3 regions of the Bradyrhizobium sp. HKCCYLS3013 genome follow, and region 1 is predicted to be linked to each of the others. Evidence: predicted binding sites of a transcription regulator. Region 1 holds the regulator's gene; each other region holds the start of a gene.
What was found. Region 1 encodes PhoB, which activates phosphate uptake and scavenging genes when phosphate is short. Its sites were predicted from a motif close to TGTCATNNANCTGTCAT; they were not measured.
Positions count from the first base shown of each region.

Region 1 (10,661 bases):
GCGAGACCGCGCCCTTGCTGTTCACTGCGCTGTCGAACCAGTTCTGGAGCCTCAACCTCTCCAAGACGATGGCCAACCTGCCCGTCACCATCAACAACTTCGTCCAGAGCCCCTATGCCTATTGGAAGCAGCTGGCCTGGAGCGGAGCCCTTCTGATCACTCTGGCCGTGCTCGCCCTGAATGTCAGTGCACGCATTCTCGGCGCCGAGAGGAACGCAAAATGACCGACCTGTCCGTATCCGTCAGCCAGCCCAATCCCGCCGCGCTGAACGGCAAGGTTTTGCCGGAAGCCCCCGCCAAGGTGACCGCGCGCAACCTGAACTTCTATTACGGCGATCACCACGCGCTGAAGAACATCAACCTGTCGCTGGGGACCAACCGCGTCACCGCGTTCATCGGCCCGTCCGGCTGCGGCAAGTCGACCCTGCTGCGCATCTTCAACCGGATGTACGATCTCTACCCGGGCCAGCGCGCCGTTGGCCAGCTCATGCTGGACAACACCAACATCCTCGATCCCAAGCTCGACCTCAACCTGCTGCGGGCCCGGGTCGGCATGGTGTTCCAGAAGCCGACGCCGTTCCCGATGACGATCTACGAGAACATCGCCTTCGGTATCCGGCTGTATGAGAAGATCTCCAAGTCGGAGATGGACGACCGGGTCGAGAAGGCACTGCGCGGCGGCGCGTTGTGGAACGAGGTCAAGGACAAGCTCAACGCTTCGGGCCTGTCGCTGTCAGGCGGCCAGCAGCAGCGGCTGTGCATTGCGCGCACCGTGGCGGTCCGGCCGGAGGTGATCCTGTTCGACGAGCCGTGCTCGGCGCTCGATCCGATCTCGACCGCCAAGGTCGAGGAGCTGATCCAGGAGCTCGCCGAAAACTATACGATCGCCATCGTGACGCATAACATGCAGCAGGCGGCGCGCGTCTCCGACAAGACCGCCTTCATGTATCTCGGCGAGCTGATCGAGTTCGACGACACCAGCAAGATCTTCACCTCGCCGAGCGATCGGCGGACCCAGGATTACATCACCGGCCGGTTCGGCTGACGCCGACGACATTGACTTCAGGAGATCATCATGGCCAGTGAACATACCGCCAAGGCGTTCGACAGCGATCTGCAGGATCTCACCCGGCTGGTGTCGGAAATGGGCGGCCTCGCCGAGCGTCTGATCGTCGATTCCGTCGATGCGCTGGTGCGGCGCGACATCGCGCTCGGCCAGAAGGTGGTCGCCACCGACGCCGAGGTCGACAAGCTGCAGCGCATCATCGAGGAGCGCGCCGTTCTTACCATCGCCCGGCGACAGCCGATGGCGGTCGACCTGCGCGAGATCGTCGGTGCGATGCGGGTCGCCACCGATCTGGAGCGCATCGGCGATCTCGCCAAGAACATCGGCAAGCGCGTCGCGGCGCTGGAGAGCGACTTCCATCCGCTCAAGCTGATCCGCGGGCTCGAGCACATGACCGACCTGGTGCAGTCGCAGGTCAAGACGGTGCTGGACGCCTATGCCGCGCACGACCTGCCGGCGGCGATGACGGTGTGGAAGGGCGACGAGGAGGTCGACGCCATCTGCACCTCGCTGTTCCGCGAACTCCTGACCTACATGATGGAGGATCCGCGCAACATCTCGTTCTGCATCCATCTGATGTTCTGCGCCAAGAACATCGAGCGCATCGGCGATCACGCGACCAACATCGCGGAGACCGTCTTCTATATGATCGAAGGCCAGCAGATCATGGACAAGCGCCCGAAGGGCGACATGACGAGCTTCGCATCGACGATCCCCGGCAACTGAGAGAGACGGTTCTGACATGGGCGCCCGAATTCTGGTGGTGGAGGACGAGGAGGCGCTGACGACGCTCCTGCGCTACAACCTCGAGGCCGAAGGCTACGAGGTCGAGACGGTGGCGCGCGGAGACGAGGCCGACACACGGCTGAAGGAGCGCGTTCCCGATCTCGTCGTGCTCGACTGGATGCTGCCGGGCCTGTCCGGCATCGAGCTGTGCCGCCGCCTGCGGGCGCGGTCCGAGACCCGGCAATTGCCGATCATCATGCTCACCGCGCGCGGCGAGGAGAGCGAGCGCGTGCGCGGCCTCGCGACCGGCGCCGACGACTACATCGTCAAGCCGTTCTCGGTGCCGGAGCTGCTGGCGCGCGTGAAGGGCCTGCTGCGGCGGGCGAGCCCGGAGCGGCTGGCGACCGTGCTGTCCTATGGCGACATCGAGCTCGACCGCGAGAAGCGCCGCGTGGCGCGCTCGGGACGGCCGATCGATCTCGGCCCGACCGAATACCGCCTGCTCGAGTTTTTCCTGGAGCATCCCGGCCGCGTGTTCAGCCGTGAGCAGCTGCTCGACAGCGTCTGGGGCCGCGACATCTATATCGACGAGCGCACGGTCGACGTCCATATCGGCCGCCTGCGCAAGCTGCTCAATCCGGGCCGCGAGCAGGACCCGATCCGCACCGTGCGCGGCGCCGGCTATGCGCTCGATGATCGCTTCGCCAAGAGCGAGCAGGTGTAAGGGGCGATCGGGCGTGAGGATGAAGCAGGTGTGAGGCGCGAGGGGGCCCGATTGAGGAGATCGTGGTCCGCTTTCCGCCACGCCGCCGCCGTCTTGATCATGTCAGCTCGGCGGCCCCTGACGATGTTTCGGTCCCAGCGGACGCCCTTGATCAAGATCATCATCATATCTCTAGCCGTCCTGCTCGGCAGCGCGGCGGGCGCCGCGGCCGCCGAGCTCGAAGACGCGGTCGCCGCGGCGGGAAACGGACAACACGCCGCGGCGATGCGCCGCCTGCTGCCGCTGGCCGCCAAGGGCGATGCGCGGGCGCAGTTCGACGTCGGCTTCATGGAGGCCTTCGGCTGGGGCCAACCGCGCAACCCCGCCGAGGCGCTGGCGTGGTATCGCAAGGCCGCCGATCAGGGCCTCGCCGTCGCCCAGCATTATCTCGGCATCGCCTATGTCAACGGCGAAGGTGTCGCGAGCAATTATGGCGAAGCCGGCCGCTGGTTCAGCCGCGCGGCAGCGCAGGGCTTCGCCCAGTCGCAATACATGCTGGGCCTGATGCTGCTCGACGGTCGCGGCGTGAAGCAGGACGTCGTGCAGGGCTACGCCTGGCTGGTGATGGCGGGTCGCAGCGGCGTGCGATCGGCCGGCCGCGACGTGCAGAGGGTCAAGCTGACGGAGCCGCAGCGCGTCCAGGCCCAGAGCGCCATTGCGGCCTGGCGGCCGAAGCCGGAATCGGCGGAGGCGGGCGTCGCCGCTCCGCGTCCGGAGCAACTGCTCGGGCTCGACCGCCACATCGGCGAGGTCGTCGATCCCACCTCGTGGCCGGCGTCGTCGATCGGCGTCGTCACCGTCGCGCAATACTCGACCGGCGGCTGGTGCACCGGCACTCTGGTCGCGCCGCGCGTCGTGCTCACCGCCGCGCATTGCGTGTTCAACGGCGTCGCGCAGGTCAGCCCCGGCAATGTCCGCTTCCTGGCCGGCATGAACAGGGGCACGCCGGCGGCATCGTCGGTCGCCGACAAGCTGATCGTGGCGCCGGACTTCGTCCCGACCCGGCACGACAGATGGTCGCTCGACCGCTCGCCCGCCGATTGGGCGCTGATCGTGCTGAAGGATGCGCTGCCGTCGAAGCCGGTCGCGGTCAAGGCGCTGACGCGCGAGGAACTGCAGGCTGCGACCACCGCCGGAACCATCTCAGAGATCGGCTACGGCCAGGAGCGGCGCTATTCGCCGACCGGCCAGCGCAATTGCAGCGCCGGCATGACCAGCGATGCCCGGCTGCTGACGGTGCATTGCCTCGCCAATTTCGGCTATTCGGGCTCGCCGATCCTGGCCGAGGTCGGCGGGCAGCCGACCGTTGTCGGCATCTTCTCGGCGTTCCACGAGGAGACCCGGCTGATGTTCGCTGCGCCCGCCAGCCAGTTCGAGGCGGTCGTGCAGCGCGAGATTGCGGCGCAGAGTGCCTCGGCGCGGTGAAGGGGGAGGGGACGAGAGAGGTCCCGCCGCTGGTCACGATCTGTGCGCGACTGGATAGCGGGTTGCCAAGCGAGCGGGCGATCCGGCAAGTGCAGCCGATTTTTTCCTGTAGCTTTCGCCTGCAGCGGGGCTTTACCGAACTGGCCTGGCTCTTGCTATAGTCCGAGTATGACGATTGTTCCAATTGATCATCCTCGTGCCCCGCGGCTGCTGTGGTGGCGGTCGCAGCCCGGCAGGACCGTTGCGCTCGTCGCTGGGCTGGTCGCGGCCAATGCGGTGGCCTGGGCCTGGGCATTCGCGCTCTACGCCGACCGGCCCGCCATCGTCGGCACCGCGATGCTGGCCTGGCTGCTCGGACTGCGCCATGCCGTCGATGCGGACCACATCGCGGCGATCGACAATGTGGTGCGGAAGCTCGTGCAGGACGGTCGCGCCCCGCGCGCCGCCGGCCTCTATTTTGCGCTCGGCCATTCCAGCGTCGTCGTGATCGCCACCATCGTGGTGAGCCTGGTGGCCGGCGCAGATCTGTTGAGTGAGGACAGCGCCATCCGCGCGATCGGCGGCACCATCGGCGCCTCGGTCTCCGCAGGCTTCCTGCTGCTGATCGCCTTCGCGAATCTGGTGCTGTTCGTGAACCTCTGGCGCCGCCCATCCCACCCCCATTCCGACATGGATGCCGCCGGTAGCGCCGGGCGGGGCCTGCTCATTCGTCTGCTGCGGCCGGTGCTCCGCGTCGTCTCCCGCGCCTGGCACATGTACCCGCTCGGCTTCCTGTTCGGCCTGGGCTTCGACACCGCCAGCGAAATCGGGCTGCTCAGCCTGTCGGCGACCGAGGCGGCGCGCGGGGCGAGCCTGGCGCATGTGCTGGTATTCCCGGCGCTGTTCGCCGCGGCGATGGCCACCGTCGACACCGCCGACAGCGTGCTGATGGCCGGCGCCTATCGCTGGGCGCTCACGGATCCCGCGCGCAAGCGGCGCTACAATCTGGTCATCACCGGCGCCTCGGTCGCGATCGCGCTGGTGATCGGCGGCGTCGAGGCGGTCGCGCTGCTGACGCCCCGGCTTGGCTTCACCGGCGGATGGGCCGAGGTCGTCACCGCGCTGGGCGATGATCTCGCCAACCTCGGGATCGTCGCCATCGGACTGTTCGGCCTGATCTGGGCGGGCGCCGTGCTGCTTGGCCGCCGTCCGGGCGGTTCCGAGGATGCGCCGGGTGAGGAGCTTGCCAGCGTTCGCGCCGGGGCGCTAAACCCGAGAACGAAATAGGATCGAGCGCGCGGGTACGGATGATGGCCGGCTCGGACGAAATGACCAGGATGCTGTGGCTGCAGGGCGCGAGCTGCGGCGGCTGCACGATGTCGATCCTGGAAAGCGGTGCGTCCGGCTGGTTCGACGAGTTGCGCCAGTCCGGCATTGACCTGATCTGGCATCCCTCTGTCAGCGAAGAGACCGGGGACGAAGTCGTCGAACTGTTGGAGGCGATCCGCGACGGTCGCGAGCGGCTCGATCTGCTGGTGCTCGAAGGCTCGGTGGCGCGCGGACCTGGTCAGACCGGCCGCTTCAACATGCTCGCCGGCACCAACCGCTCGATCTATCACTGGCTGCTCGATCTGGCGCCGCTGGCCGACTACGTCGTCGCCGTCGGTAGCTGCGCGGCCTATGGCGGCATTCCTGCTGCCGGCATCAACCCGACCGACGCGGTCGGATTGCAGTTCGAGGGCAGTGACATCGGCGGCGCGCTCGGCGCGGGATTCCGCTCGAAACGCGGGCTGCCGGTGATCAACGTCGCAGGCTGCGCGCCGCATCCGGGCTGGATGATGGAAAGCCTGCTGGCGCTCACCTCGGGCGATCTGACGGCAGACGGCCTCGACGCAGTCGGCCGTCCGACCTTCATCGCCAATCACCTGGCTCATCACGGCTGCTCGCGCAACGAGTTCTACGAGTTCAAGGCGAGCGCTGAGACGATGTCCGAGCGCGGCTGCCTGATGGAGCATCTCGGCTGCCGGGCGACGCAGGCGGTCGGCGATTGCAATCAGCGCTCCTGGAATGGCGGCGGCTCCTGCACCAAGGGCGGGTACGCCTGCATCGCCTGCACCTCGCCGGGCTTCGAGAGCACGCAGAACTATCTGGAGACGGCGAAGCTCGCGGGCATTCCCGTAGGCCTTCCGACCGACATGCCGAAAGCCTGGTTCGTGGCGCTCGCCGCGCTGTCGAAATCGGCCACGCCGCGCCGCGTACGGGTCAATGCGACGGCGGATCACGTCGTGGTGCCGCCGGGCCGGGCCAGTGACAAGCGCCGTCCATGACGCGGATCACGGTCGGGCCGTTCAATCGTGTCGAAGGCGACCTCGAGGTCAGGCTCGATATCGAGAGCGGCCGCGTCACCAGGGCGGAAGTGACGGCGCCGCTCTATCGCGGCTTCGAGCAGATCCTGGAGGGGCGGCCGCCGCTGGACGCGCTGGTGATCGCACCGCGAATCTGCGGCATCTGCTCGGTGTCGCAATCGATCGCCGCCGCCGCCGCGTTGCGCCAGGCCATGGGCATTGCGGCAGCGCCAAACGGCATCCTCGCGGCCAACATTGCCCATGCGGCCGAGAACGCGGCGGACCATCTGACGCATTTCTACATCTTCTTCATGCCGGACTTCGCCCGCGACGCCTACGTCGCGCACGCTTGGCATTCGGCTGCGGCCGAGCGTTTCGCGGCGACGAAGGGCAGCGCGGCTCGCGAAGCGTTGCCGGCGCGCGCGCGGCTGCTCGAGATCATGGGCCTGATCGCCGGCAAATGGCCGCACAGTCTCGCCTTCCAGCCGGGCGGGACCACGCGCGCGATCGAGCTCGGCGAGCGCGTGCGCCTCAACGCGATCGCGGCGTCGTTTCGCGGTTTTCTTGAACGCGCCGTGTTTGCCGACAGGCTGGAGAATGTGCTCGCCTTGTCGACGTCGGACGAGCTCGACCGTTGGCGCGAGGGCCGCGCCGGCGACTTCGCGCATTTCCTGCGCATCGCCGACGCGCTCGATCTGGCGCATCTTGGCCCGGGCTCCGGCCTGCTGATGAGTTTCGGCGCTTATCACGAGTCTGACAGTGCGCACTTCCGCGCCGGGCTTCGCACCCGCGATGGAACGACCGAAGCGCTGCCGTCGAATCGGATCACGGAGGACGTGTCACACGCCTGGATGCGTGCGACCTCGCTCGATCCGGCCGAGAGCCGGACCGAGCCCGACGCCGACAAGCCCGACGCCTATAGTTGGTGCAAGGCGCCGCGGCTTGCGGGAGAACCGGTCGAGGTCGGCGCTCTCGCAAGGCAGGCCATTGACGGTCAGCCGTTGATCTCCGCGCTGCTCGCGGGCGGTCGCAGCAATGTCCGCAATCGTGTCATCGCCCGGCTGATCGAGACCGCGCGCCTCGCGCTGGCGATCGAGCATTGGATCAAGGCACTGCGTCTCAACGAGCCGTTCTGCGACAACAGCACCAGTACGGCCGACGGCAATTTCGTCGGGCTCGTGGAAGCTGCGCGCGGCAGCCTGGGCCACTGGCTCGCGGTGCGCTCTGGCCGCATCGAGCGCTATCAGATCATCGCGCCGACCAGCTGGAATTTCTCTCCGCGCGACGCGGATGGGATAGCCGGTCCGCTCGAACAGGCGCTGGTCGGCACCGAGGTCGGCGATGCCGGCGCTCGTGCGGTCGGCATCCAGCACGTCGTGCGGTCGTTCGATCCGTGCATGGTCTGCACGGCGCATTGAGCGCGCTGCACACAGGTAGGCAGCAAGCGGAAACAAGCTTGTCGGTGCAAAGCGCGTGATTTCCGATTATCGCGCGCGATCCGCTGTCGAAGCCTTAGCCGCTGCGGCCTCACTGCTTCAAGCATCTGGAATCATTATGATTCAAATCCAGGGATGATGCTGGCCCGCATCTTGCTGTCCTTCTCGCCAGAACGCGATCACACGATCGCCAACGCGATATCAGGGGGAGGACTCATGGGCGCGGCAACGGAAACTTTTTACAGCGTCATCCGGCGTCAGGGCATCACGCGGCGCAGCTTTCACAAATTCTGCAGCCTGACGGCGACGAGCCTCGGGCTCGGGCCGGTCGCGGCGAGCCGCATCGCCAATGCGCTGGAGACCAAGCCGCGCACGCCGGTCATCTGGATGCACGGGCTCGAATGCACCTGCTGCTCGGAGAGCTTCATCCGCTCGGCGCATCCGCTGGTGAAGGATGCCGTGCTGTCGATGATCTCGCTCGACTATGACGACACCATCATGGCGGCGGCCGGCCACCAGGCCGAGGCCATCCTCGAAGAGACGCGCGCGAAGTACAAGGGACAGTACATTCTCGCGGTCGAGGGCAATCCGCCGCTGAACGAAGGTGGCATGTTCTGCATCGACGGCGGCAAGCCGTTCGTCGAGAAGCTGAAGATGATGGCCGAGGACGCGATGGCGATCATCGCCTGGGGCGCTTGCGCCTCCTGGGGCTGCGTGCAGGCGGCGAAGCCGAATCCGACGCAGGCGACGCCGATCGACAAGGTCATCACCAACAAGCCGATCATCAAGGTGCCGGGCTGCCCGCCGATCGCCGAGGTCATGACCGGCGTCGTCACCTTCATCACCACCTTCGGCAAGCTGCCAGAGCTCGACCGCCAGGGCCGGCCGAAGATGTTCTACTCACAGCGCATCCACGACAAGTGCTATCGCCGGCCGCATTTCGACGCCGGCCAGTTCGTCGAGGAGTGGGACGACGAGGCGGCGCGCAAGGGCTACTGCCTCTACAAGATGGGCTGCAAGGGCCCCACCACCTACAACGCCTGCTCGACGGTGCGATGGAATGGCGGCGTATCGTTCCCGATCCAGTCGGGTCATGGCTGCATCGGCTGCTCGGAGGACGGCTTCTGGGACAAGGGCTCGTTCTACGACCGCCTCACCAACATCAAGCAGTTCGGCATCGAGCACAACGCCGACCAGGTCGGCATGGTGGCCGCGGGCACGGTAGGTGCGGCGGTCGCAGCGCATGCGGCGGTCACGGCGGTCAAGCGTCTCGCGACCAAACGCGACGACGCCAAGGAAAACGCCAAGCAAGATCATTGATCGAATTCAGGACAGGCAACGATGGGCATCCAGACTCCCAACGGCTTCAATCTCGACAATTCCGGCAAGCGCATCGTCGTCGATCCGGTCACCCGCATCGAGGGACACATGCGGGTCGAGGTCAACGTCGATTCCGACAACGTGATCCGCAATGCGGTCTCCACCGGCACGATGTGGCGCGGTATCGAGGTGATCCTCAAGAACCGCGATCCGCGCGACGCCTGGGCCTTCACCGAGCGGATCTGCGGCGTCTGCACCGGAACGCACGCGCTCACATCGGTGCGCGCGGTCGAGAACGCGCTCGGCATCACCATTCCGGAGAATGCCAACTCCATTCGTAACCTCATGCAGCTTGCGCTGCAGGTGCACGACCACGTCGTGCACTTCTATCATCTGCACGCATTGGACTGGGTCGACGTGGTCTCGGCGCTCTCGGCCGATCCAAAGGCGACGTCAACCTTGGCGCAGTCGATCTCGAGCTGGCCGCTGTCGTCGCCCGGCTATTTCAGGGACCTGCAGACCCGTCTCAAGAAGTTCGTCGAGTCCGGCCAGCTCGGTCCGTTCAAGAACGGATATTGGGGCAGCAAGGCCTACAAGCTGCCGCCTGAGGCCAATCTGATGGCCGTGGCACACTATCTGGAGGCACTCGATTTCCAGAAGGAGATCGTCAAGATCCACACCATCTTCGGCGGCAAGAATCCACATCCGAACTGGCTGGTGGGCGGCGTGCCGTGTCCGATCAACATCGACGGCACCGGCGCGGTCGGCGCCATCAACATCGAGCGGCTGAATCTCGTCTCGTCGATCATCGATCGCCTGATCGAGTTCAACGAGCTGGTCTATCTTCCCGACGTGGCCGCGATCGGCTCGTTCTACAAGGACTGGCTCTACGGCGGCGGCCTGTCCGGCAAGAGCGTGCTCGCCTATGGCGACGTGCCCGAGCATGCCAACGACTACTCGGCCAAGAGCCTGAAGCTGCCGCGCGGTGCGATCATCAACGGCAATCTGTCGGAGGTGTTTCCGGTCGATCATGCCAATCCGGACGAGATCCAGGAGTTCGTGGTTCACTCCTGGTACAAATATCCCGACGAGACCAAGGGGCTGCATCCCTGGGACGGCATCACCGAGCCGAACTACGTGCTTGGCCCCAACGCGAAGGGCACCAAGACCGACATCAAGGAGCTCGACGAGGGCGGCAAATATTCCTGGATCAAGGCGCCGCGTTGGCGCGGCCACGCCATGGAGGTCGGGCCGCTCGCACGCTGGGTCGTCGGCTATGCGCAGAACAAGGCGGAGTTCAAGGACCCGGTCGACAAGTTCCTGAAGGATCTCGACCTGCCTCTGACCGCGCTGTTCTCAACGCTCGGCCGCACCGCGGCGCGTGCGCTGGAATCGGTCTGGGCCGGACGGCAGATGCGCTACTTCCAGGACAAGCTGATCGCCAACATCAAGGCCGGCGACAGCTCGACGGCGAATGTCGACAAATGGAAGCCGGAGAGCTGGCCGAAGGAGGCCAAGGGCGTCGGCTTCACCGAGGCGCCGCGCGGCGCGCTCGCGCACTGGATCAAGATCAAGGATACCAAGATCGACAATTACCAGTG
Region 1 covers NZ_JBNPTK010000001.1:303,581-314,241, forward strand. The annotation lists gene pstA (phosphate ABC transporter permease PstA) at 1-224, shown strand, start outside; gene pstB (phosphate ABC transporter ATP-binding protein PstB) at 221-1,045, shown strand; gene phoU (phosphate signaling complex protein PhoU) at 1,076-1,792, shown strand; gene phoB (phosphate regulon transcriptional regulator PhoB) at 1,809-2,516, shown strand; gene ACQR1F_RS01410 (trypsin-like serine protease) at 2,664-3,980, shown strand; gene ACQR1F_RS01415 (HoxN/HupN/NixA family nickel/cobalt transporter) at 4,149-5,246, shown strand; gene ACQR1F_RS01420 (HupU protein) at 5,270-6,286, shown strand; gene ACQR1F_RS01425 (nickel-dependent hydrogenase large subunit) at 6,283-7,722, shown strand; gene ACQR1F_RS01430 (hydrogenase small subunit) at 7,957-9,060, shown strand; gene ACQR1F_RS01435 (nickel-dependent hydrogenase large subunit) at 9,082-10,661, shown strand, end outside.

Region 2 (10,661 bases), on a different contig from region 1:
GTCGCTTCGGCCGGCGACAAGACCATCAAGATCGGCGCGCTGTCCGATCAGTCGGGTCTTTATGCCGATCTAGGCGGTCCCGGCTCGACGCTCGCGGCGCAGATGGCGATCGAGGATTCCGGTCTCACCGCGAAGGGCTGGAAGATCGACGTCATCTCCGGCGATCACCAGAACAAGCCGGATATCGGCACCTCGATCGCGCGGCAGTGGTTCGACGTCGACAAGGTCGACGTCATCGTCGACGTGCCGAACTCGGGCGTGGCGCTGGCGGTGAACAACGTCGTCAAGGAAAAGAACGGCGTCTACATCAATTCGGGCGCTGCGACCTCGGATCTCACCAACGCGCAGTGCTCGCCCAATACGGTGCACTGGACCTACGACACCTACATGCTCGCGCACACCACCGGCCAGGCGCTGGTCAAGGCGGGCGGCTCGACCTGGTATTTCCTGACCGCCGACTACGCCTTCGGCGCGGCGCTGGAGCGCGACACCACGGCGGTCGTGACCGCCAATGGCGGCAAGGTGATCGGCAGCGTCAAGCACCCGCTCAACACCTCCGACTTCTCTTCCTTCCTGCTGCAGGCGCAGTCGTCGAACGCCAAGGTCATCGGCCTCGCCAATGCCGGCGGCGACACCACCAATTCGATCAAGCAGGCGGCCGAGTTCGGCATCACGAAGGGCGGCCAGAAGCTCGCGGCGCTGCTGTTGTTCCTGACCGACGTCAAGTCGATCGGGCTCGACATCGCGCAGGGCCTCAACTTCACCGAGACCTTCTACTGGGACATGAACGACCAGACCCGCGCGTTCTCGGACCGCTTTGCCAAACGGATGAAGAACGGCGCGCCGCCGACCATGGTGCAGGCGGGCGTCTATGCCGGCTTGATGCATTACTTCAAGGCGTTGGAGGCGCTCGGCGAGAACCCGCATGACGGCGTCAAGATCGTCGACAAGATGAAGTCGATCCCGACCGACGATGCGCTGTTCGGCAAGGGCGAGATCCAGCCGAACGGCCGCACCATCCACACTGCGTATCTGTTCGAGGTCAAGAAGCCCTCGGAGTCCAAGGGCCCGTGGGATCTCTACAAGCTGGTCGGCTCGGTACCGGGCGACCAGGCCTTCACACCGCTCGACAAGAGCGCGTGCGCCTTGTTGAAGAAGTGAACCGCTGCCGTCCCGGCGGCTGATCCCGCCGGAACCGCTGTCTTTAGGAAACGCCGAGAGAAAACAGAAACAAGACGATGCAGGCCCTCTACGCACAGCTCCTGGTCGGACTGATCAACGGCTCGTTCTACGCGCTGCTCAGTCTCGGGCTTGCCGTCATCTTCGGCATGCTCAACATCATCAACTTCGCCCATGGCGCGCTCTACATGATGGGCGCGTTCTGCGCCTATTTTCTGCTCAACCTCGGCGGCATCAATTATTGGTGGGCGCTGCTGCTGGCGCCGATCATCGTCGGCGCCTTCGGCATGATCCTCGAGCGCACCATGCTGCAATGGATTGCCGGGCTCGACCATCTCTACGGACTGCTGCTGACGTTCGGACTGGCGCTGATCATCCAGGGCGTGTTCCAGAACTTCTTCGGCTCGTCCGGCCTGCCTTACGCGATCCCGGATCAGCTCCGTGGCGGCATGAACCTCGGCTTCATGTATCTGCCGGTCTATCGCGGCTGGGTCGTCATCTTCTCCCTGGTCGTCTGCCTGGCGACCTGGTTCCTGATCGAGCGCACCCGGCTCGGCGCCTACCTGCGCGCAGCCACCGAGAACCCGACCTTGGTGCGGGCCTTCGGCATCAACGTCCCGCGCATGATCACGCTGACCTACGGCCTCGGCGTCGGGCTTGCGGCGCTGGCCGGCGTGCTGTCGGCGCCGATCAACCAGGTGCGGCCGCTGATGGGCGAGCACATCATCATCGTGGTGTTCGCGGTGGTTGTGATCGGCGGCATGGGTTCGATCATGGGCTCGATCATCACCGGCTTCCTGCTCGGCGTGATCGAGGGACTGACAAAGTATTTCTACCCCGAGGCTTCCAACACCGTGGTCTTCGTTCTGATGGTCCTGGTGCTGCTGGTGAAGCCGACGGGTCTGACCGGACGGGCGGCCTGACATGACATCCATCACCGACGCGACCCTGCCGATCACCCCGCGCGCGATGCGCGACGAGATGATCGTGTTCGTCATCATGGCAGCGCTGCTGGCGATCGTGCCGTGGACCGGGCTGTACCCGTTCTTCGTCATGCAGGCGCTGTGCTTCGCGCTGCTCGCCTGCGCCTTCAACCTCCTGATCGGCTATGGCGGCCTGTTGTCGTTCGGCCACGCGATGTTCCTGGGAACGGCCGGCTATTGCAGCGCCCACGCGTTGAAAGTGTGGGGGCTGCCGCCCGAGCTCGGCATCCTCACGGGCGTTGCCGGATCGTTCGTCCTGTCGGTGATCACCGGCTACATCTCGATCCGCCGGCAGGGCATCTATTTCGCGATGATCACCCTGGCGCTGTCGCAGCTCTTGTACTTCATCTATCTGCAGGCGCCGTTCACCCATGGCGAGGACGGTATCCAGGGCATTCCGCAGGGGCGGATGTTCGGCATCCTCGACCTGTCCAAGCCGACGGTGCTGTATTACGTCGTGCTGGCCGGCTTCCTCGCCGGCTTCCTGCTGATCTTCCGCACCATCAACTCGCCGTTCGGCGAGGTGCTGAAGTCGATCCGCGAGAACGAGCAGCGGGCGATCTCGCTGGGCTACAAGACCGACCAGTATAAGCTGCTCGCCTTCATCCTGTCGGGGACGCTGGCTGGCCTGGCCGGTGCGCTGAAGGTGTTCGTCGCCCAGAATGCCTCGCTGACCGACGTCGAGGTCGGGATGTCCGGCCAGATCGTGCTCATGACCCTGGTCGGCGGGCTCGGCACCGTGTTCGGCCCCGTCGTCGGCGCCTTCGTGATCGTCGGCATGCAGCAATATCTGTCCGGCTTCGGCCAGTGGGTGACGGTGATCCAGGGCGGCATCTTCGTCGCCTGCGTGCTCACCTTCCGCCGCGGCGTGGTCGGAGAAATCGCCCATCTGTTCAAGCGATCCCTCTAAGCTATTGATCTGTAAAGAGATCGTCGAAAGGGCAGAAAGCGGTGGATGAACCGGCCACCGCTTCTGCTGGTGCGCGATCCGGAGTATGACAGTTCTGTGACGGGTCGGCCCTGGCCCGTTTCGGAATGGATGGATCTCGTCCCATGCTGCACTGGTTTCGCGCCGTTCTCCCGCGGGAGGAGCGGTTTTTCGATTTGTTCGCCCGCCACAACAAGGTGGTGATCCAAGGCGCGCATGCGCTGCAGGACATGCTTAAGGGCGGCGACGACATCCTCAGGCACTGCCAGCGCGTCAGCCAGCTCGAGAACGAGGCCGACAACATCACACGGGAGGTGCTGACCGCGGTCCGCCGCACCTTCATCACCCCGTTCGACCGCGGCGACATCAAGAACCTGATCACCTCGATGGACGACGCCATCGACCAGATGCAGCAGACCGCCAAGGCCGTGGTGCTGTTCGAGGTCAAGGAGTTCGAGCCGACCATGCGCGAGATGGGCACCTTGCTGGTCGATTGCGCCAATCTGATCGGGAAGGCGCTGCCGCTGCTGCAGGCGATCGGCCAGAACGTGCCGATGATCACCGCGATCACCGAGGAGATGACCAAGCTCGAGGGCCGGGTCGACGACCTCCACGACATCGGGCTGAAGGAGCTATTCCTCAAGCACCGCAACGCCAACACGATGGACTTCATCGTCGGCGCCGAGATCTACGACCATCTGGAGAAGGTCGCCGACCGCTTCGACGACGTCGCCAACGAGATCAATTCGATCATGATCGAACAGGTCTAGGGTAGGGCCGCGCCGTGGACGCTCAACTCGGCCTTCCGATCCTGGTTGGCCTCATCGCCGTCGCACTCGCCTTCGATTTCCTGAACGGCCTGCACGACGCCGCCAACTCGATCGCGACCATCGTCTCGACCCGCGTGCTCCGGCCGCAATATGCGGTGTTCTGGGCCGCGTTCTTCAATTTCGTGGCGTTCAGCGTGTTCGGACTGCATGTCGCGCAGACCATCGGCACCGGGATCATCGATCCCGCGATCGTCGACGCCCACGTGATCTTCGCGGCCCTGGTCGGCGCGATCGTCTGGAACCTGGTCACCTGGGCGGCCGGCATTCCGTCGTCGAGCTCGCACGCGCTGATCGGCGGCTTGGTCGGGGCAGGGGTCGCCAAGGCCGGCATCTCGGCCACCGTGTGGAGCGGCCTGTCCAAGACCGTGCTCGCGATCGTGCTGTCGCCGCTGGTCGGGCTGGTGCTGGCGATGATCCTGGTTGCGATCGTGTCCTGGGCCTCGGTGCGCTCGACGCCGTTTGCCGTGGACCGGGCCTTCCGCATCCTGCAATTCGCTTCGGCCTCGCTGTATTCGCTCGGCCACGGCGGCAACGACGCGCAGAAGACGATGGGCATCATCGCGGTGCTGTTGTACTCGCAGGGCCATCTCGGCGAGCAGTTCACGGTGCCGTTCTGGGTGGTGCTGTCGTGCCAGGCCGCGATGGCGCTGGGCACGCTGATGGGCGGCTGGCGCATCGTCCGGACCATGGGCCTGCGCATCACCAAGCTGAATCCGATGCAGGGCTTCTGCGCCGAGACCGGCGGCGCCATCACGCTGTTCCTGGCGACGTTCCTCGGCGTGCCCGTCTCGACCACCCACACCATCACCGGTGCCATCGTCGGCGTCGGCGCCGCCCGCCGCGCCTCGGCGGTGCGCTGGAACGTCGCCGGATCGATCGTCTATGCCTGGATCTTCACGATTCCGGCCTCGGCCATCGTAGCGGCACTGAGCTTCTGGCTGGTGTCGGTGCTCAGGCACTAAAGACGGCGGGACCGTCCTGAAACGTTGGGGCCTCATGGTTCGAGACGCGCCGCAAGCGCGGCGCTCCTCACCATGAGGGTTTGGGGCTGGATCTGGTCCGCAAAACGGACTCCGCTACAGATTCAGACCTCGTCCTGAGGAGCGCGCCGCTTGGCGCGCGTCTTGAAGGACGGCCGTGGGCGGGATGCGGGGTCCGGGCGGGCCACGGTCAGGCCGGTTAACTCCCCGGTTGGAGTTGCGGTGCAAAACGCCTATATGGAGGGCGCGCGGCGGCCGTGATCCCGCGCCTTTTCATCACATAGCGCTCTCTCTGGCCTCAAAACGACGTCCGCCGCCTCATGTCCGATTCCGCCGTCACCACTGAACAGCCGTCCCGCTCCGCGCTCTCCGATGAGGTCGCGCGCCGGCGCACCTTCGCCATCATCTCGCATCCGGACGCCGGCAAGACCACGCTGACCGAGAAGCTCTTGCTGTTCGGCGGCGCCATCAACCTCGCCGGCCAGGTCAAGGCCAAGGGCGAGCGCCGCAACACCCGCTCGGACTGGATGAAGATCGAGCGCGAGCGTGGCATCTCGGTCGTCACGTCGGTGATGACCTTCGAGTTCGAGGGCCTCGTCTTCAACCTGCTGGACACGCCGGGCCATGAGGACTTCAGCGAGGACACGTATCGCACGCTGACCGCAGTCGACTCCGCCGTCATGGTGATCGACGCCGCCAAGGGCATCGAGGCGCGCACGCGCAAGCTGTTCGAGGTCTGCCGCCTGCGCGACATCCCGATCATCACCTTCATCAACAAGATGGACCGCGAGAGCCGCGACACCTTCGACCTGCTGGACGAGATCGAGAAGACGCTGGCGCTCGACACCACACCGATGACCTGGCCGGTCGGCCGCGGCCGCGACTTCATCGGCACCTATGACGTCAGAGACGGCGGCGTGCGCCTGCTCGAAGGCGGTGGCGCCAAGACCGGCGCGGCGCAGCAGATCGCGATCTCCGAGCTCGGCAAGCTCAACGCCAATCTCGACATGGGCCAGATCACCGACGAGCTTGAGCTGGTCAAGGAAGCCTGCAAGCCGTTCGACCTGGAGGCGTTCCGCGAGGGCCATCTGACGCCGGTCTATTTCGGCAGCGCGCTGCGCAATTTCGGCGTCGGCGATCTCCTGGAAGGTCTCGGCCGCTACGCGCCGTCGCCGCGCGCGCAGGAGTCCAACCTGCGCAAGGTCGACGCCGCCGAGCCGCGCATGAGCGCCTTCGTGTTCAAGATCCAGGCGAACATGGACCCGAACCATCGCGACCGCATCGCGTTCGCGCGGCTGTGCTCGGGCAAGCTCAACCGCGGCATGAAGGCCAAGCTGGTGCGCACCGGCAAGACCATGCCGCTGTCGAGCCCGCAATTCTTCTTCGCACAGGACCGCTCGGTGGCGGACGAGGCCTTCGCCGGCGACGTCGTCGGCATTCCCAACCACGGTAGCCTGCGCATCGGCGACACCCTGACCGAGGGCGAAGACCTGACCTTCGTCGGCGTGCCGAGCTTCGCCCCGGAAATCGTCCGCCGCGTCCGCCTCACCGATGCGATGAAGGCCAAGAAGCTCAAGGAAGCCTTGCAGCAGATGTCGGAGGAGGGCGTCGTGCAGGTGTTCCGTCCGCGCGATGGCGCGCCGGCGCTGGTCGGCGTGGTCGGACCGCTGCAGCTCGACGTGCTCAAGGCGCGGCTCGATGCGGAATATTCACTGCCGGTCGAGTTCGAGATCTCCGAGTTCTCGCTGGCGCGCTGGATCTCCTGCGACGACAAGAAGAAGCTCGAGGCGTTCATCGCCGCCAACAATTCCGGCGTCGCCGACGACGTCGATGGCGACCCCGTGTTCCTGGCCAAGAACGAGTTCTATCTCGGCTACACCAAGGAGCGCGCGGAGGGCATCGTGTTCTCCAACGTCAAGGACGTGAAGAAGAAGGCGTGAGGGCTGGCTCCGTTGTCAGCCGTCATTCCGGGGCATCGCGCAGCGATGAACCCGGAATCCATCTTGCCTCTGGTTCTGTCGTCCGATGGATTCCGGGCTCGCCCTGCGGGCGCCCCGGAATGACGTGGGGAGAGAGTTCCCTCCAAAACTCGGGGCTGCTCACAGCTCGATGATGCCGCGCCTTGCCGCGTGCGCCACCGCATCCGTTCGCCCGGTGGCGTCGAGCTTGTCGAGCAGCGAGCCGACGTGAAATTTCGCGGTGTGCACGGAGATGCCGAGGCTGCGGGCGATCTCCTTGTTGGAGCAGCCCTCGGCCATCAGCGCCAGGACGTCGCGCTCGCGCGCGGTGAGCTGAAAATCATCGATCGCCTGGCCGTCGATCCTGTCGTCGCCGCTGTGCGTCTCATCACTGCCATGCAATGGCGCGATCGCGACGTCGGCGCTCTCGCCGGGGGCGACCAGCGTCAGGCCCGTGACATCGCCGAGCAGCGCCGCCAGCCGGTCGGCGAGCTCGGCATCGTCGACCGCGATTGCGATCCTGATCGGCCCGCGCGCCTCCTCGCTCACGCCGGCCTCTCGCCGATGGTCAGGGCGAACTGCACCGGCTCGCCGGCACGCAGCGCTGCGACCTCGACGACGGCGCCGACGCTGTCCGGACCGAGTTCGCGCATCATCGCGCGCATGCCCCTGAACGGCTCCTTGTTGAGAGCGGTGATGACGTCACCCTGGCGCAGGCCGGCGGCAGCGGCCGGGCCGCTCTTGTCGAGGCTCATGATCATCGCACCGAGTCCGTCGTCGAGCCGGACCGGCTGCAGGCCGGCGCCGAGATAGCCGCGCGCGATGCGACCATGCGTCTCGAGCTTGCCCGCGACCCGTTCGATCGTAGCCGCGGGTATCACGAGCGTCCGGCGCGGGCCGCGCACGGCCATTCCGATCGCGTGGCCTGCAGCGTCGAGCACGAGGCCGCCTTCGGAGCTGTGGCGCAGCCGGGTGTCGAGCTCGATCCGCGCATCGATGTCGCCGCCGCGCAGGCTGCGCCACGGGCCGGCGGATTTCGAGACCATGGCGAGCGCTGCGACCGGCGTGCCCTGGTCGGCGGCGGCGATGACCGCGAGCGAGCCGAGCGCGGGCACCTCGCCGGAGAGTTTGACTGGCGCCGCCGCGCCGCCATCGAAGCGGAGCAGGGCGATGTCGGTGGTGTGATCGCGGCCTGCCATCCCGGCGGGACGTGTGGTGCCGTCGGCGAAGACGATAGTGACGTCGCCTTCATCGGCCAGCGCCTCATCGGCGGTGACGATGAGGCCTGATTTCCAGACGAAGCCGGAGGCGCGCAAGCGGTGCGAGTGGACCGAGACCAGAGACGGTGCGACCGCGGCGACGGTCGTCGAAAGCGCTGATGAGAGCGAGGAGAGGGTGGACAGATCGGACATCGCGGGCTCCATGGGTTGATCCCAATGTGGAGCGTCGGTCGGCGTTTCGGAACTCCCCGGATGGGCAGGCTATGAGTTGAACTCAGAGCGTCTTCCGCGACTTCGGCAGCGGAAACGCGAGATCGCCGTGTTTCGACGTCTTCAGCCCCAGCCCGACCAGCGCCTCGGCGAAGCGCACGGCGGCGGCGACGCCGTCGATCACGGGAATGCCGAGCTCGGTCGAGAGATCGCGCGCCAGATCGGCCATGCCGGCGCAGCCGAGCACGATGGCGCCGATCCCGTCCTCGCGCAGCGCCGCCCGGCATTCGCCGAGCAGCGTGCCGCGCACATTGGCCTCGGGCTTGTCGAGATCGAGCACGGCGACGTCGACCGCGCGCACCTTGCGGCAATGCTGCTCCATGCCGTAGTTGCGCACGAGGTGCTCCGCGATCACCTTGGTGCGCGACAGCGTGGTTACGATGCTGAAATGGGTGGCGACGAAGCTCGCCGCATGCATCGCGGCTTCCGCGATGCCGAGCACCGGCACGCCCGACAATTCGCGCGCGGCGAGCAGGCCGGGATCGCCGAAGCAGGCGATCACATGGGCGTGGCAGCCCTCGGCGTCGCCGGCTTCGATCTCCTTGAGCATGCCGACCGCGGCAATCGCCTCGTCGTAGTGCCCCTCGATCGAGGCGGCGCCGAACCGCGCGGTGCGGCCGACGATCCGCGTCGACGGGCTTGCGCTGGCCTGGGCCGCCTTGGCGATCAATTCGGTCATCGTCACCGTCATGTTCGGGTTGATGACGTTGATCACGGTCTCGCTGTGGCTCATCGTCGCGTCCGTCCGTTGTCGCATCCTGCCGTGTTCTAGCCGAGTTCCGCAGGCACGGTCGAGGGCCGTTCGCGACGCGGGAACGCGCAGACGTGAACGGGATTGAGCTTGCGAATTCTGCGATCGGATCCAGCTTGGAGTCCATTCCAGCCCGAGAGTCCCATGCTCCGTGTCGTCGTGCTCGTCCTGTTGATGGTGGCCGCTCCGGCCACCGCCGACGCGCGCCGCCAGCAGATCAATCCGGTGCCGTTCGCGCACACACCGTGCAGCGTGCTCGACGAGGGACCATGCACGCCGTCGTTCTGCAGCGTCTACGGGCCGTGGCCTTGCATTCCCGAGATGAACTATCCCTATGGCCAGAACCTGCAACTGACGATCGAGAGCCGGCCTGCCAAGGATCAGGAAGCCAAATATCAGAAGCCGGATCACGATCTCGACACGATCGGCGATCTGTTCGCAGCGCTGCGTGCATGCTGGACGCCGCCGCCGGAGGACAACGCCCGCGCCGGGATGCAGATGACGGTGCGCTTCAGCTTCAAGCGGACCGGCGAGATGATCGCGCCGCCGCGCGTGACCTTCGCAACATCAGGCGCCCCGGCCGACACGCGTGCGACCTATCTGAAGACGATCAATGCCTCGCTCGACGGCTGCCTGCCGCTGAAGTTCACAAAAGGGCTGGGCGGCGCGCTCGCCGGCCGGCCGATCGCGATCCGCTATGTCGAGAATCGTGATCTGAAGAACACGTCGGAGCGGTGATGGCTTCGCCCGCTGGGCACGACCTCTCGACCGCCCCGTGTCTCGCGCCCATCGTCATTCCGGGGCGACGCGTTCGCGTCGAACCCGGAATTTCGCGATTGCCTGCAAGAACGCAAGCCAATCTCGAGATTCCGGGTTCGGCTCTGCGAGCCGCCCCGGAATGACGGCTGAGGCGCTTGGCGCCTCACCTCGAAAATGCAGGCCACGTTGCGAGGCCGCCCCCGGAAATGATACCGGTGCCCACGCACAGGTCGCGTGCAAGCGAAGGGGGATGCCGTGGGACTTCTGGTGATGGTGGTGGGGCTGGTGCTGTTTCTCGGCGCCCATGTGTTCACGACCCGGCGCGAGGCGCGCGCGCAGGTCATCGCGCGGCTGGGCGAGGGCACGTACAAGCTGGTCTACACGGTCGTGGCCCTTGCCGGCCTCGTCCTGATCGTGTGGGGCTTTGCCGATTACCGCAGCGGCGGCTGGATCCAGGTCTGGACGCCGCCGAAGGCGCTCAAGCACATCAATCTCGCGCTGATGCTGCCGGCCGTCATCATGGTGGTCGCCGCCTACATCCGCGGCCGCATCTACACCGTGCTGAAGCACCCCATGCTGGCGGGCGTGAAGCTGTGGGCGTTCGGGCATCTGCTCGCCAATGGCGACCTCGGCGGCATCATCCTGTTCGGCTCGATCCTGGCCTGGGCGGTGTTCGACCGCATTTCGCTGAAGCGGCGCGCTGACGCCGGCGGCCCGCCGATCCCGGTCGGCGGCGTCGGCAACGACGTGATCGCGGTGGTGGTCGGCATCGTCGTCTATCTGGCGCTGGGCTTCGCGTTCCA
Region 2 covers NZ_JBNPTK010000002.1:532,834-543,494, reverse strand. The annotation lists gene ACQR1F_RS06640 (ABC transporter substrate-binding protein) at 1-1,161, shown strand, start outside; gene ACQR1F_RS06635 (branched-chain amino acid ABC transporter permease) at 1,239-2,102, shown strand; gene ACQR1F_RS06630 (branched-chain amino acid ABC transporter permease) at 2,104-3,072, shown strand; gene ACQR1F_RS06625 (DUF47 domain-containing protein) at 3,216-3,860, shown strand; gene ACQR1F_RS06620 (inorganic phosphate transporter) at 3,875-4,882, shown strand; gene ACQR1F_RS06615 (peptide chain release factor 3) at 5,221-6,840, shown strand; gene ACQR1F_RS06610 (response regulator transcription factor) at 7,000-7,407, opposite strand; gene ACQR1F_RS06605 (S1C family serine protease) at 7,404-8,270, opposite strand; gene ACQR1F_RS06600 (aspartate/glutamate racemase family protein) at 8,353-9,081, opposite strand; gene ACQR1F_RS06595 (hypothetical protein) at 9,244-9,837, shown strand; gene ACQR1F_RS06590 (NnrU family protein) at 10,114-10,661, shown strand, end outside.
Region 2: a site for PhoB is predicted at 3,158-3,174, ahead of ACQR1F_RS06625 (DUF47 domain-containing protein). Genes of this name have one in related genera too.

Region 3 (10,661 bases), on a different contig from region 1:
GGCCCTGATCATGATCTAGCTGCGCACGATCGAGCCGGAGCGGCCGACGAGACGCGCGAGCTGCTTGAAGCGTCCGCCGACGCGGTCGGCGACGAGGTCGACCATCTGGTGCTCGAACACCAGCATCAGCTTGCGGTCCTGGGTGCGGAAATGCGTCGCAGGCAGCACGCCGGGCCGCGCCGCCGAGATCAGATGCGCGACGCGAAACGCGGTGCCGAGCAGGCGCGCACGATCGATCTGAGCCGGGCTCAGCTGCTCGGTGAGGGCAGGCGGCTTCGCCTCGTTGCCCAATCCCTCGTAGCGGAAGAACACCGACAGCGCGGCGAAGATGCGGCCCTCATGGCTGATCGAGCCGAAATTGCCGTTGAGAATGATGCCGTAGGTCTGCTCGCCGCGGTGGTCCGGATGCATGCGCCAGCCGATGTCGGACAACAGGCAGGCCGCGTGCCGCAGCCTGCGCTCGTCCTCGGTCTCGCGGATGTGCATCACGCGGAACAGGCGGTCGGTCCAGTCGATCAGCTCGCGGGCATGCTGGGCCGAGCGCGACAACAGCTCGTTGAGGCCCTGCGCCGCGCAGAGCAGCCCGTCCTTGGCGCGCTCGGCGTCGGGAAGCTTGGAGTAGAGCAGGCCCTCGCGCACGCCGAAGGTCGAGAACACGACGGTCGTCGGCCTGGCGACGCGGATGATGTGCTCGAGCACCAGCGCGGCATAGGCGAGCAGCGGGCGCCGCGCCTCGGCGATCGCTTCGATGTCGGCCAGCATGTCGGCGGCGACGAGACGGCGCAGCCGGCGCACGAAGGCCAGCGCGTCGGCCGCCGGGATCGCATAGCCGTGCATCACCCCGAGCGGATAGCCGCTCTGGATGATGTGGATGCGCGCCAGCGCGCGCCAGGTGCCGCCGACCGCGTAGAAGGTGCGGCCCTCGCCGGCCAGCAGCTGCGGCAGGTCGGTCAGCGCCTCGCTCGCGATGCGCTGCGCCTTCTTCAGCGATTTCTCGGCAAGATCCTGCAGCGCAAGGCTGCCGAGCGGCAGGGTGACGCCGCTGCGGACCTGGTGCCCGCGCACGTCGATCAGCTCGAGTGAGCCGCCGCCGAGATCACCGACGATGCCGTCGGGCTTGTGAATGCCGGAGATGACGCCGAGCGCCGAATAGCGCGCCTCTTCGGCGCCGGTGAGGATCTGGATCGGGGCGCCGCAGATCTTCTCGGCCTTGGCGATGAAATCGGGGCCGTTCGAAGCATCCCGGCAGGCGGCGGTCGCGATGGCATGAACCTGCCCCACCCGCTGCACCTTGCACAGCGCACGGAAGCGCTTCAGCGCGGTCAGCGCCTTGTCGACGGCATCAGATGCGAGAAGGCCGGTGGTCTGGACCTCGCGACCGAGCCCACACAGCGCCTTCTCGTTGAACACGGTGACGAGACTGCGTTCCATCGCCTGGTAGACGACGAGACGGACCGAATTCGAGCCGATGTCGATGACACCGACGCTCGTGGCCCTCGTGCGGGGCGGCTTCACCACGGCATATCCCGGCGCAGAAGGCCCCGATGCAGACAGCCCCTATGAAGGAGAGCGTTCATTCCGGCGCGTGAGCCGGCGCGGCGATGATTCCTTGAGCGACTTTCCACGGCCGGACAGACTCGGATTCGTCATGAAGTAATTGTGCAGGTTGAACGGCTCCTCGCCCTTCGCGGCCTTCATACGCGTTGACGACCCATCCGGCAACAATTGCCAGCTCTGCTCGGTATCCTTCAGGTTCGCGACCATGATCTGTTCCAGGACCTGCTGATGCACGGTAGGGTTCTGAAGCGGGCACAGCACCTCGACGCGGCGGTCGAGATTGCGCGGCATCATGTCGGCCGAGGAGATGTAGACGGCGGCCTTGGCGCTCGGCAGGCCCTGACCCATACCAAAGCAGTAGATGCGGCCATGCTCGAGGAAGCGGCCGATCACCGATTTGACGCGAATGTTCTCCGACAGTCCGGGGAGGCCGGGACGCAGGCAGCAGATGCCGCGCACGATCAGCTCGATCGACACGCCGGCCTGCGAGGCCTCGTACAGCGCGTCGATGATGTCGGGATCGACCAGCGAGTTCATCTTCATCCAGATCACGGCCGGCTTGCCCTGGCGGGCGAAGCTGGTCTCGCCGTGGATGTGCTCGATGATGCGCTTGCGAAGCGTGAGCGGCGACACCGCCATCTTCTCGATGTCGATCGGCTCGGCATAGCCAGTGATGTAGTTGAACACCCGCGTGACGTCGCGGCCGATCACCGGGTCCGACGTGAAGTAGGACAGGTCGGTGTAGATGCGCGCCGTCACCGGATGATAGTTGCCGGTGCCGGTGTGGACATAGGTGGTGAGGCTGCCGCCCTCGCGGCGCACGACCATCGACAGCTTGGCATGCGTCTTCAGCTCCAGGAAGCCGTACACCACCTGTACGCCCGCGCGCTCCAGGTCGCGGGCCCAGCGGATGTTGGCCTCCTCGTCGAAACGCGCCTTGAGCTCGACCAGGGCCGTCACCGACTTGCCGGCCTCGGCGGCCTCCACCAGCGTGCGCACGATCGGCGAATTGTTGGAGGTCCGGTACAGCGTCTGCTTGATCGCAACGACGTCGGGATCGCGCGCCGCCTGCTGCAGGAACTGCACGACGACGTCGAACGACTCGTAAGGGTGATGGACGATCAGGTCCTTCTGCCGGATGGCGGCGAAGATGTCGCCGCCATGGTCGCGGACACGCTCGGGATGGCGCGGCACGTAGGGCGCGAATTCGAGGTCGGGCCGGTCGACCCGCGTCAGTTGCGACAGCTCGTTCATCGCCAGCACGCCGTCGACGACGAACACCTCGTCATCCGTCGTGGACAGCGCATTCTGCACGAAGCGGCGCAGCTCCTCCGGCATGTTGGCCTCGATCTCGAGCCGGATCACCGAGCCGCGGCGGCGCCGCTTCAGCGCCGTCTCGAACAGCCGCACCAGGTCTTCGGCTTCTTCCTCGATCTCGATTTCGGAGTCGCGGATGATCCGGAAGGCGCCCTGGCCCTTCACGGTGTAGCCCGGAAACAGCCGGCCGATGAACAGTCCGGTCGCCTGCTCCAGGGTGATCAGGCGGATCACGCCATCCTTGGAGCCGGGGAAGCGGATGAAGCGGTCGATCTTGCCGGGCATGCGAATGAGGGCGTTCATCGGACGCCCGTCCGCGGAGCGGATCAGCTGCAGCGCCACGGTGAAGCCGAGGCTCGGGATGAACGGGAACGGATGCGCCGGATCGATCGCGAGTGGCGTCAGCAGCGGGAAGATGTTGGCGAGGAAATGGTCCTCGATCCAGGCGCGCTCGCTCCTGGTGACGTCCTGACCGTCGACCAGCACGATGCCGAGCTCGCCGAGAAACTTGCGCAGGTCGCGCCAGATCGCCTGCTGGTCGATGGCGAGCTGCGACACCGTCTCGTTGATCAGCTTCAGCTGCTCGGTCGGCGTCAGCCCGTCGGGGCTGCGCTCGGCGATGCCCTCGCGGACTTGGGCGCGGATGCCGGCGACGCGCACCATGAAGAATTCATCAAGGTTGTTGGCGGAAATCGACAGGAAGCGCACCCGCTCCAGGGCGGGATGGCGCGGATTGACCGATTCCTCCAGAACGCGGCGGTTGAAGTGAAGCCAGGACAGCTCCCGATTGATGAATCGCTCGGGGCTCGAGGCAATCTCGATGGACGGCGCCGAGACCGGTGCTTTCTCTGAAATTTCAGTAACTTGCTCGGTATCCATAGGGAATTCGATCCATATCCGTCCAGTCGCGAATGGTCGACCGTAGCCCAATCTGGGTGACCAGGGGATGACGTTGCCGGCACCATTGAGGTTCCGTCATCAACCGCCGTCAAGATGGCTGCCGGTCACGCCGGGCGGAGCAGCTCCGCCGCCAGCGCCCGGGTGACGGGGCGTCCGAGCCGCAGCGACTCGTTGTCCAGCAGCGCGATGGTCTGGCGTGCCGCCGCATAGGACCGCTCGATGTGGCTGGCGAGATAGCTGACCACGGTTTCGTCGATCGCCAGCTGCCGGTCGGCGGCCAGCTTGACGATCAGGGCCCGGAACAGCTGGTCGTCGGGCGGCAGCAGCGTGACCACCGGGACGGCACGCAGCCGCGACCTCAGATCGGCCAGGGCGATTGGCAGGGCCGCCGGGGCCTCGCGCGCCGTGATCAGCACGAAGGCCTCGTCCTGGCGGGCCAGGTTCAGCAGGTGAAACAGCGCCCGCTCGTCGAGACCGGTGGCGGTCAGATCCTCCAGCACCAGCGCGCCGGTGGTGAGCGCCCCGGGGACCACGCCTGCCTCAAGGGCATGCGCGGACAGCGATCGGGCGCCTGCCTGCTCGGCCCAGATCGCGGCGAGGTGGCTCTTGCCGGAGCCGTCGGGGCCGACCAGGAACATGGTCCGCGCCGGCCATTCCGGCCAGGCGTCGACCAGAGCGAGCCCAGCCGCGTTGCCTGGACCTTCGAAGAAATTGTCCCGCGTCAGGCTCTCCGCATGCGGCAGCGCGAAGGCCAGCTGACGAGGGGGGATATGGCCGGCCAAGATCGAATTGCTCCATATCGTGTGGTGCGTGAGGTCAGGACGGGCCCTCCGCGGAGGATCACCGGACCTCGATGGTGCTCATGTGGCGCACCCAGTCGACGAGATACAGCCCGACCGACACGAGGGTAAAGACGGTGACCAGCACCATCAGCACCACATCGTAGGGCCTGGGCTCGAAGCCGAAGCTGAGCGAGGCCAGCACGAGCGCCGCGAATCCCACCTGGGCGACCGTGTTCAGCTTGGACACCATCAATGGCTTCATCGCGACCGGTCGGTCGAACAGCCAGGACACGATCACCGCCGAGACGATCATGATGTCGCGCGAGACCACCAGGATGACGATCCAGCGCGGGATCGCGCCCCAGATGCCAAGCGTGACGAAGATCGAGACCAGCAGCGCCTTGTCGGCGAGAGGATCGAGCAGCGCTCCCAGCTCGGACCGCAGGTTGAAGCGCTTGGCCAGGAAGCCGTCCACGGCGTCGCTCACCCCCGCGACCACGAAGACCAGAAACGCGATCTCCATCTGGCCGGCCGCAATGGCCCAGACGACGATCGGAACCAGCAGGATTCGACCCAGCGTGATCAGATTGGGGATACTGTGGGGAATGGTCACGCAGCGGGTCCCGACGACGACTCGATCAAAAGACAACCCGATTCCGAAACAGGGCGAACCGGTACGGTTCCTAGATAGTGTGGGGACGAGCCCCTTGCGAGCCATTGCGCGCGGCTGGATTCCGACGTAACCAGCGGCCAGATTAGGGGTTTTTACCATGACCGAGCGCAAGAACGGGCTCACTTATGCAGATTCGGGCGTCGATATCGATGCCGGAAACCGTCTGGTCGATCTGATCAAGCCCATGGTGCGCGCAACCGCCCGCGCCGGCGCGGATGCCGAGATCGGCGGCTTTGGCGGCCTGTTCGACCTCAAGGCCGCTGGATTCAAGGATCCGGTGCTGGTCGCGGCGACCGACGGCGTCGGCACCAAGGTGAAGATCGCGATCGAGACCGGGCTGCATGGCGGCATCGGCATCGACCTGGTCGCCATGTCGGTCAACGATCTCGTCGTGCAGGGCGCCGAGCCGCTGTTTTTCCTCGACTACTTCGCCTGCGGCAAGCTCGACCCGGAGGCGACGGCTTCGATCGTGGCCGGTGTCGCCGAAGGCTGCCGGGAATCCGGCTGCGCGCTGATCGGCGGTGAGACCGCGGAAATGCCGGGCCTCTACAAGGACGGCGACTACGATCTTGCCGGTTTCGCGGTCGGCGCGGCGGAACGTGGCACGCTGCTGCCGTCTCCCGACATCGCGGCCGGTGACGTGGTGCTGGGGCTCGCATCCTCCGGCGTCCACTCCAACGGCTATTCGCTGGTGCGCAAGATCGTCGCCCAGTCCGGCCTCGGCTTCGATGCGCCGGCGCCGTTCGCGCCGGTCCTGACCCTCGGCGCGGCGCTGCTGACGCCGACCCGCCTCTATGTGAAATCATGCCTTCGCGCCATCCGCGAGACCGGTGCGGTGAAGGGGCTCGCACACATCACGGGCGGCGGCTTCACCGACAACATTCCACGCGTGCTGCCGAAGCATCTCGGCGTCTCGATCGACCTGACGGGCCTGCCGGTGCTGCCGGTCTTCAAATGGCTGGCGGAGCAGGGCGGCATTGCCGAGCGCGAGCTCTTGCGCACCTTCAATTGCGGGATCGGCATGATCGCGATCGTCAAGGCCGAGGCCGTCGATGCCGTCATCGAGGTGTTCACCGCGAATGGCGAGCACGTCGCGCGGCTCGGCGAGGTCGTTGCTGCGACAGGCGACGAGCGGGTGATCTACACCGGCGCCCTCGATCTGGCTCTGTGAGACGAGTGTGCCGATGAAGCGCCGCGTCGCCATCCTGATCTCGGGCCGTGGGTCGAACATGGCCGCGCTGATCCACGCGGCGGCGCAGTCGGAATTTCCGGCCGAGATCGCCGTCGTGATCTCCAACCGGGCCGATGCGGCCGGGCTGCAGAAAGCGCAGGAGAGCGGCGTCGCGATCGAAATCATCGAGAGCAAGCCGTTCGGCAAGGACCGCGCAGGGTTCGAAGCCAGACTGCAGCAGGCGCTCGATGCACGCGGCATCGAGATCATCTGCCTGGCCGGTTTCATGCGCCTGTTCACGGCGGAGTTCGTGCAGCGCTGGTATGGCAGGATGCTGAACATTCACCCGTCGCTGCTGCCATCATTCCCCGGCCTCGATCCGCATGGCCAGGCGCTGCGCGCCGGCGTCAAGCTGTCAGGCGCCACCGTGCATTTCGTCATCCCGGAGACGGATGCAGGTCCGATCGTGATGCAGGGCGCGGTCGTGGTCAGGGACGACGACACGCCGGACACGCTGTCGACGCGCATTCTCGGCGTCGAGCATCGGATCTATCCGGAGGCGCTGAAGCTGTTGGCCAAGGGTTTGGTGCGGCTCGAAGGCGATCTCTGCCGGACGTCGTCCGTGGAGCAAGGCGATCATACGCTGATCTGGCCGGTCGTCCGCTAGCTGTCGCGGACAAAAAAATCCCCGGCGGGGCCGGGGGCACATCAAGGCTGACGAAGTCTGATCATCGGCGGCGAGCGAACCTGACGCGGAGCTCGTGAGTTGGTTTACGAACCCGCGCTGTGGCGACCTCCGCCGGGACAATGCTCACGAGAGCTTCAGGTTCTCTGCCGACGTCTTGCCGCGGCTCTCCACCAGATCATATTCGATCGTCTGGTTCTCGTTGAGCGTGGTCAGTCCAGCACGCTCCACGGCCGAGATGTGGACGAACACGTCCTTGTCTCCGCCAGTCGGTTTGATGAAGCCATATCCCTTGGTCGGGTTGAACCACTTCACGCTGCCCTTGTAGGTCGGCATCGCTGTCTCCTCGTCTAGACGAAAAAAAGACGCGGCCACGCTCACGCGTGCCACGCCACAAACGGGCTTCCCGGGATCTGCTCAATTTCCAAAGTCGCGAAACGCACAGTCGAACGGCCAATCCGATTGTACGGGAGATTGCAACACGATTTTCCGCCGATATCAAGGTTGGCGGACTGATGAGAACGCGTCGCGACGTCGCGTCGCCGGCTGTTGCTGCAATTGCGAGGCTTGTGGTGCTGGAACCACAAATCCCTGCAGGGAAGCCGCGGCACGGGCAATCCTCATTGACCGCGATCGGGAACTGCGGGCAAATCATCGCGGCAATATTGAAGCGAATTTGAGCGGCGGTGAAACGGGGCATCGATGCGCGGGGCATCTCAAGCCAGGCCGGATCGGCGAATGCGTAGTGGTGCGTCGGGCGCGATGCTGCTCATCGTCGCGCTCGGCACGGCCGCCGCGTCTTCGCCGTGCGTCGCGCAGGCCAGCCTGCCGAGCATCGCCGCCAGCCCGACGCCGACACCAACGCCGAGCCCACTGCCCAGCCCTGCGCCAGGCGCGATCAGTTCCGAACGTTCGGCCGGCCGAGCCGTGCTCGATCTCGGCTCGAGCTTCCTCGAACGGCTCGGGACTCAGGCCACGCAGGGCGTCACCCGGCTGCAGCGGAGCAATCCCGGGGGCGGCGGCGCGCCGGAGGCTTCGGAACAGCCTCGGTTCCGGACCTGGGGCGAGATGTATGGCGTCACCGTCCGTAGCGATGCGCAACGCGACTTCGTCGGCGACAAGAGGACGACTGGGGGCGGCGTCGCCGGTATCGGCATGCGCCTCGTGCCGGGCGTGAATGTCGGACTATCCGTCGACCAGAGCCGGACCTGGGTCGATGTGCCGCTGGCGCTGCAAGCGGCGACGCTCGATCTCACGCAGTTTGGCTTCAACGCCTCGGTCGACCAGGGACCCTGGACCTGGGCGATCGCGGTCGTCCATGGCGTCGGCGGGATCAGTGCGCGGCGCGACACCAGCCTCGGTGCGGCGACGTCGGTCTACGGCGCCCACGTCACGGGCGTGCTGAGCGAGCTCGACTACTACTGGAGCATCGGGGAGAGCCGGATCGTTCCGAAGCTCGCCTTCGAATACACGCGCGCCACGACGGCGGCATTCCAGGAAGCGGGCGGGCTCGACCCGCTGTCGGTCAGCGGCACCTCGCTGGAGCGCGCCCGCGTTCTCGTCGGCGCCGAGTTCGGCCGCTACTTCATCGTCGACGGCAAGATCCTCGACGTCTCGGCCTATGGCAAGCTGGTCGACAATTTCAGTCAGAATCTCGGCGCGCTGACCGTCAGCCTCGGTCCGCAAAGCATCACGCTGCAGGGCCTTGGCGAGGGCCGCTACGGCGCCGACGCCGGCGCGGCACTGTCGCTATCCCTGAACCGAACGGCACGCCTCTATCTCAACTACGATGCAAAGCTTCGCTCGGTGCTGCAATCGCATCAGGGCACGCTCGGCGTCGAGCTCAAATGGTAGCCCGTCATACGGGTTTCGGCGCGACGTAGCCGTTGAAGCCGACGACATCCCGCGCGGGCGCCATCAGAGGCACGAGATTCAGCGGATGGATGAACTCGTCCCGGAAGCAGGCATGGACCTTCGGATCGAAGATGCGCTTCAACCAGTCGATGACGACCTTGTGCCGGTCGGAGTTGCGAAACTCCTTGTGATAGGTCAGCCACAGATCCATGTGGTAGTTGATGCCGAGATCGACAGGAACGAGCGGCGCCCCGAGCGCGACTGCCGATGTCGGCAGAAAGCCGATGCCGGCGCCGCGCTCGACCGCGTAGAGCACGGCAACGCTCGAATTGGTTGAGATGCCGACGATGCCTTCGAGGGAGTCCAGGCCGAGGATGCGCGCATAGCCGGTCTCGTCGAGCTGCACGCCGTGCTGCTTGATGATGCGGTGGTTCTTGAGATCCGCCAGCGACGTCGGCAGTCCATGCGCGTCGCGATAGGCCTCCGACACGAAGCCGTAGATGTGCAGACGGCCGAGCTTTGCAACGATCACGTCGGGGTTGGTCGGCCGTTCGAACTGGATCGAGATGTCGGCCTCCAGCCGCGACACGTCGGCCTGCTGCATCGCGCAGCTCAGATCGACGGTGATCCTGCGATAGGTCTTCTGGAAATCGATCAGTCGCGGCAGGATCCAGAAATTGCCAGGGCCTTCGGTCACGGCGACGCGCACCGACCCCTGAGTGTCGGTCGACAGCGAGGCACGCCGGAAGATGTTGAAGCTCAGCCGCTCCATCTGCTCGACGTCGAACAGCAACGATCGTCCCTCGTCGCTGAGCGACAGGCCGGATTGATCACGGATGAAGAGCTTGCATCCGAGCTCGTCCTCGAGCCGGTCGATCTTGCGCATCAGGGTTGTGCCGGTCAGTCCGAGCACATCCGCCGCGTTGCGGAAGCTGCGGTGACGCGTACAGAGCAGAAATGCTCTCAAATCCTCCCACGAGGGGTTAAGCGTTTCGTCAGACTTCCTGCGCTGCGTAGATGCAGCACCCCGATGCAAATGTTGCCGCATACACTCCAGCCCCGACAAGTATGATGACGTCATCAAAGCCAAGCTGGAAACATAGATGCAGAACCCCTACCGCGGAAGCACAGAATTCACGCCGCGACATCAGCTCGACGCGCTGCCGCGGACGGATCGGGTCGCGGCGCGGGCGGTCACGCTCGATCGGCTCGGTGAGCTCGCGGCGCTCGCACGCCGGGAAATACCGGGCGTTCGTGCCTCAGAACACGAGCTTGCGGAGTTCTTGCGGCACGATCCGGACTCGATCTTCGCGCTCTACCGCGGCAGGAACCTGCTCGGCGGCATCGCCTTCCTCTATCTCAACTGCTCAGGCCTCGATGCTTTGCTCCTGGATGAGTTCAATTTGAATGATCCGCCGCGCAGATTTCTGGCGCGGCCGGACGAAGACGTAGCCGCCATCTATGTCTGGGCGCTCGTCGCGCAAGGGCGGGGAGCGATCGGTCTCGGCAACGTCGCGCAGGCGCTGCAAGGCGCGAGATTTCGCGCCGCCGATTACTACGCGCAACCATCGAGTCCGGAAGGGCGCGCCTTTCTCGGCGCGCTCGGCTTCACGCCGGTGCCGAGCTTTCAGCCCGATCTCTGGTGGTATCAGCGGCCGTGGAACCGGATGCCCGAGATGATCGCGCCTTCGATCCAGTCGATGAAGGGTTTCGAACAAGGGA
Region 3 covers NZ_JBNPTK010000002.1:444,837-455,497, reverse strand. The annotation lists gene ACQR1F_RS06225 (globin family protein) at 1-8, shown strand, start outside; gene ppx (exopolyphosphatase) at 16-1,515, opposite strand; gene ACQR1F_RS06215 (RNA degradosome polyphosphate kinase) at 1,558-3,753, opposite strand; gene ACQR1F_RS06210 (chromosomal replication initiator DnaA) at 3,879-4,556, opposite strand; gene ACQR1F_RS06205 (CDP-alcohol phosphatidyltransferase family protein) at 4,615-5,169, opposite strand; gene purM (phosphoribosylformylglycinamidine cyclo-ligase) at 5,327-6,400, shown strand; gene purN (phosphoribosylglycinamide formyltransferase) at 6,414-7,067, shown strand; gene ACQR1F_RS06190 (cold-shock protein) at 7,212-7,421, opposite strand; gene ACQR1F_RS06185 (autotransporter outer membrane beta-barrel domain-containing protein) at 7,824-8,939, shown strand; gene ACQR1F_RS06180 (LysR family transcriptional regulator) at 8,944-9,987, opposite strand; gene ACQR1F_RS06175 (hypothetical protein) at 10,043-10,661, shown strand, end outside.
Region 3: a site for PhoB is predicted at 3,810-3,826, ahead of ACQR1F_RS06215 (RNA degradosome polyphosphate kinase). Genes of this name have one in related genera too.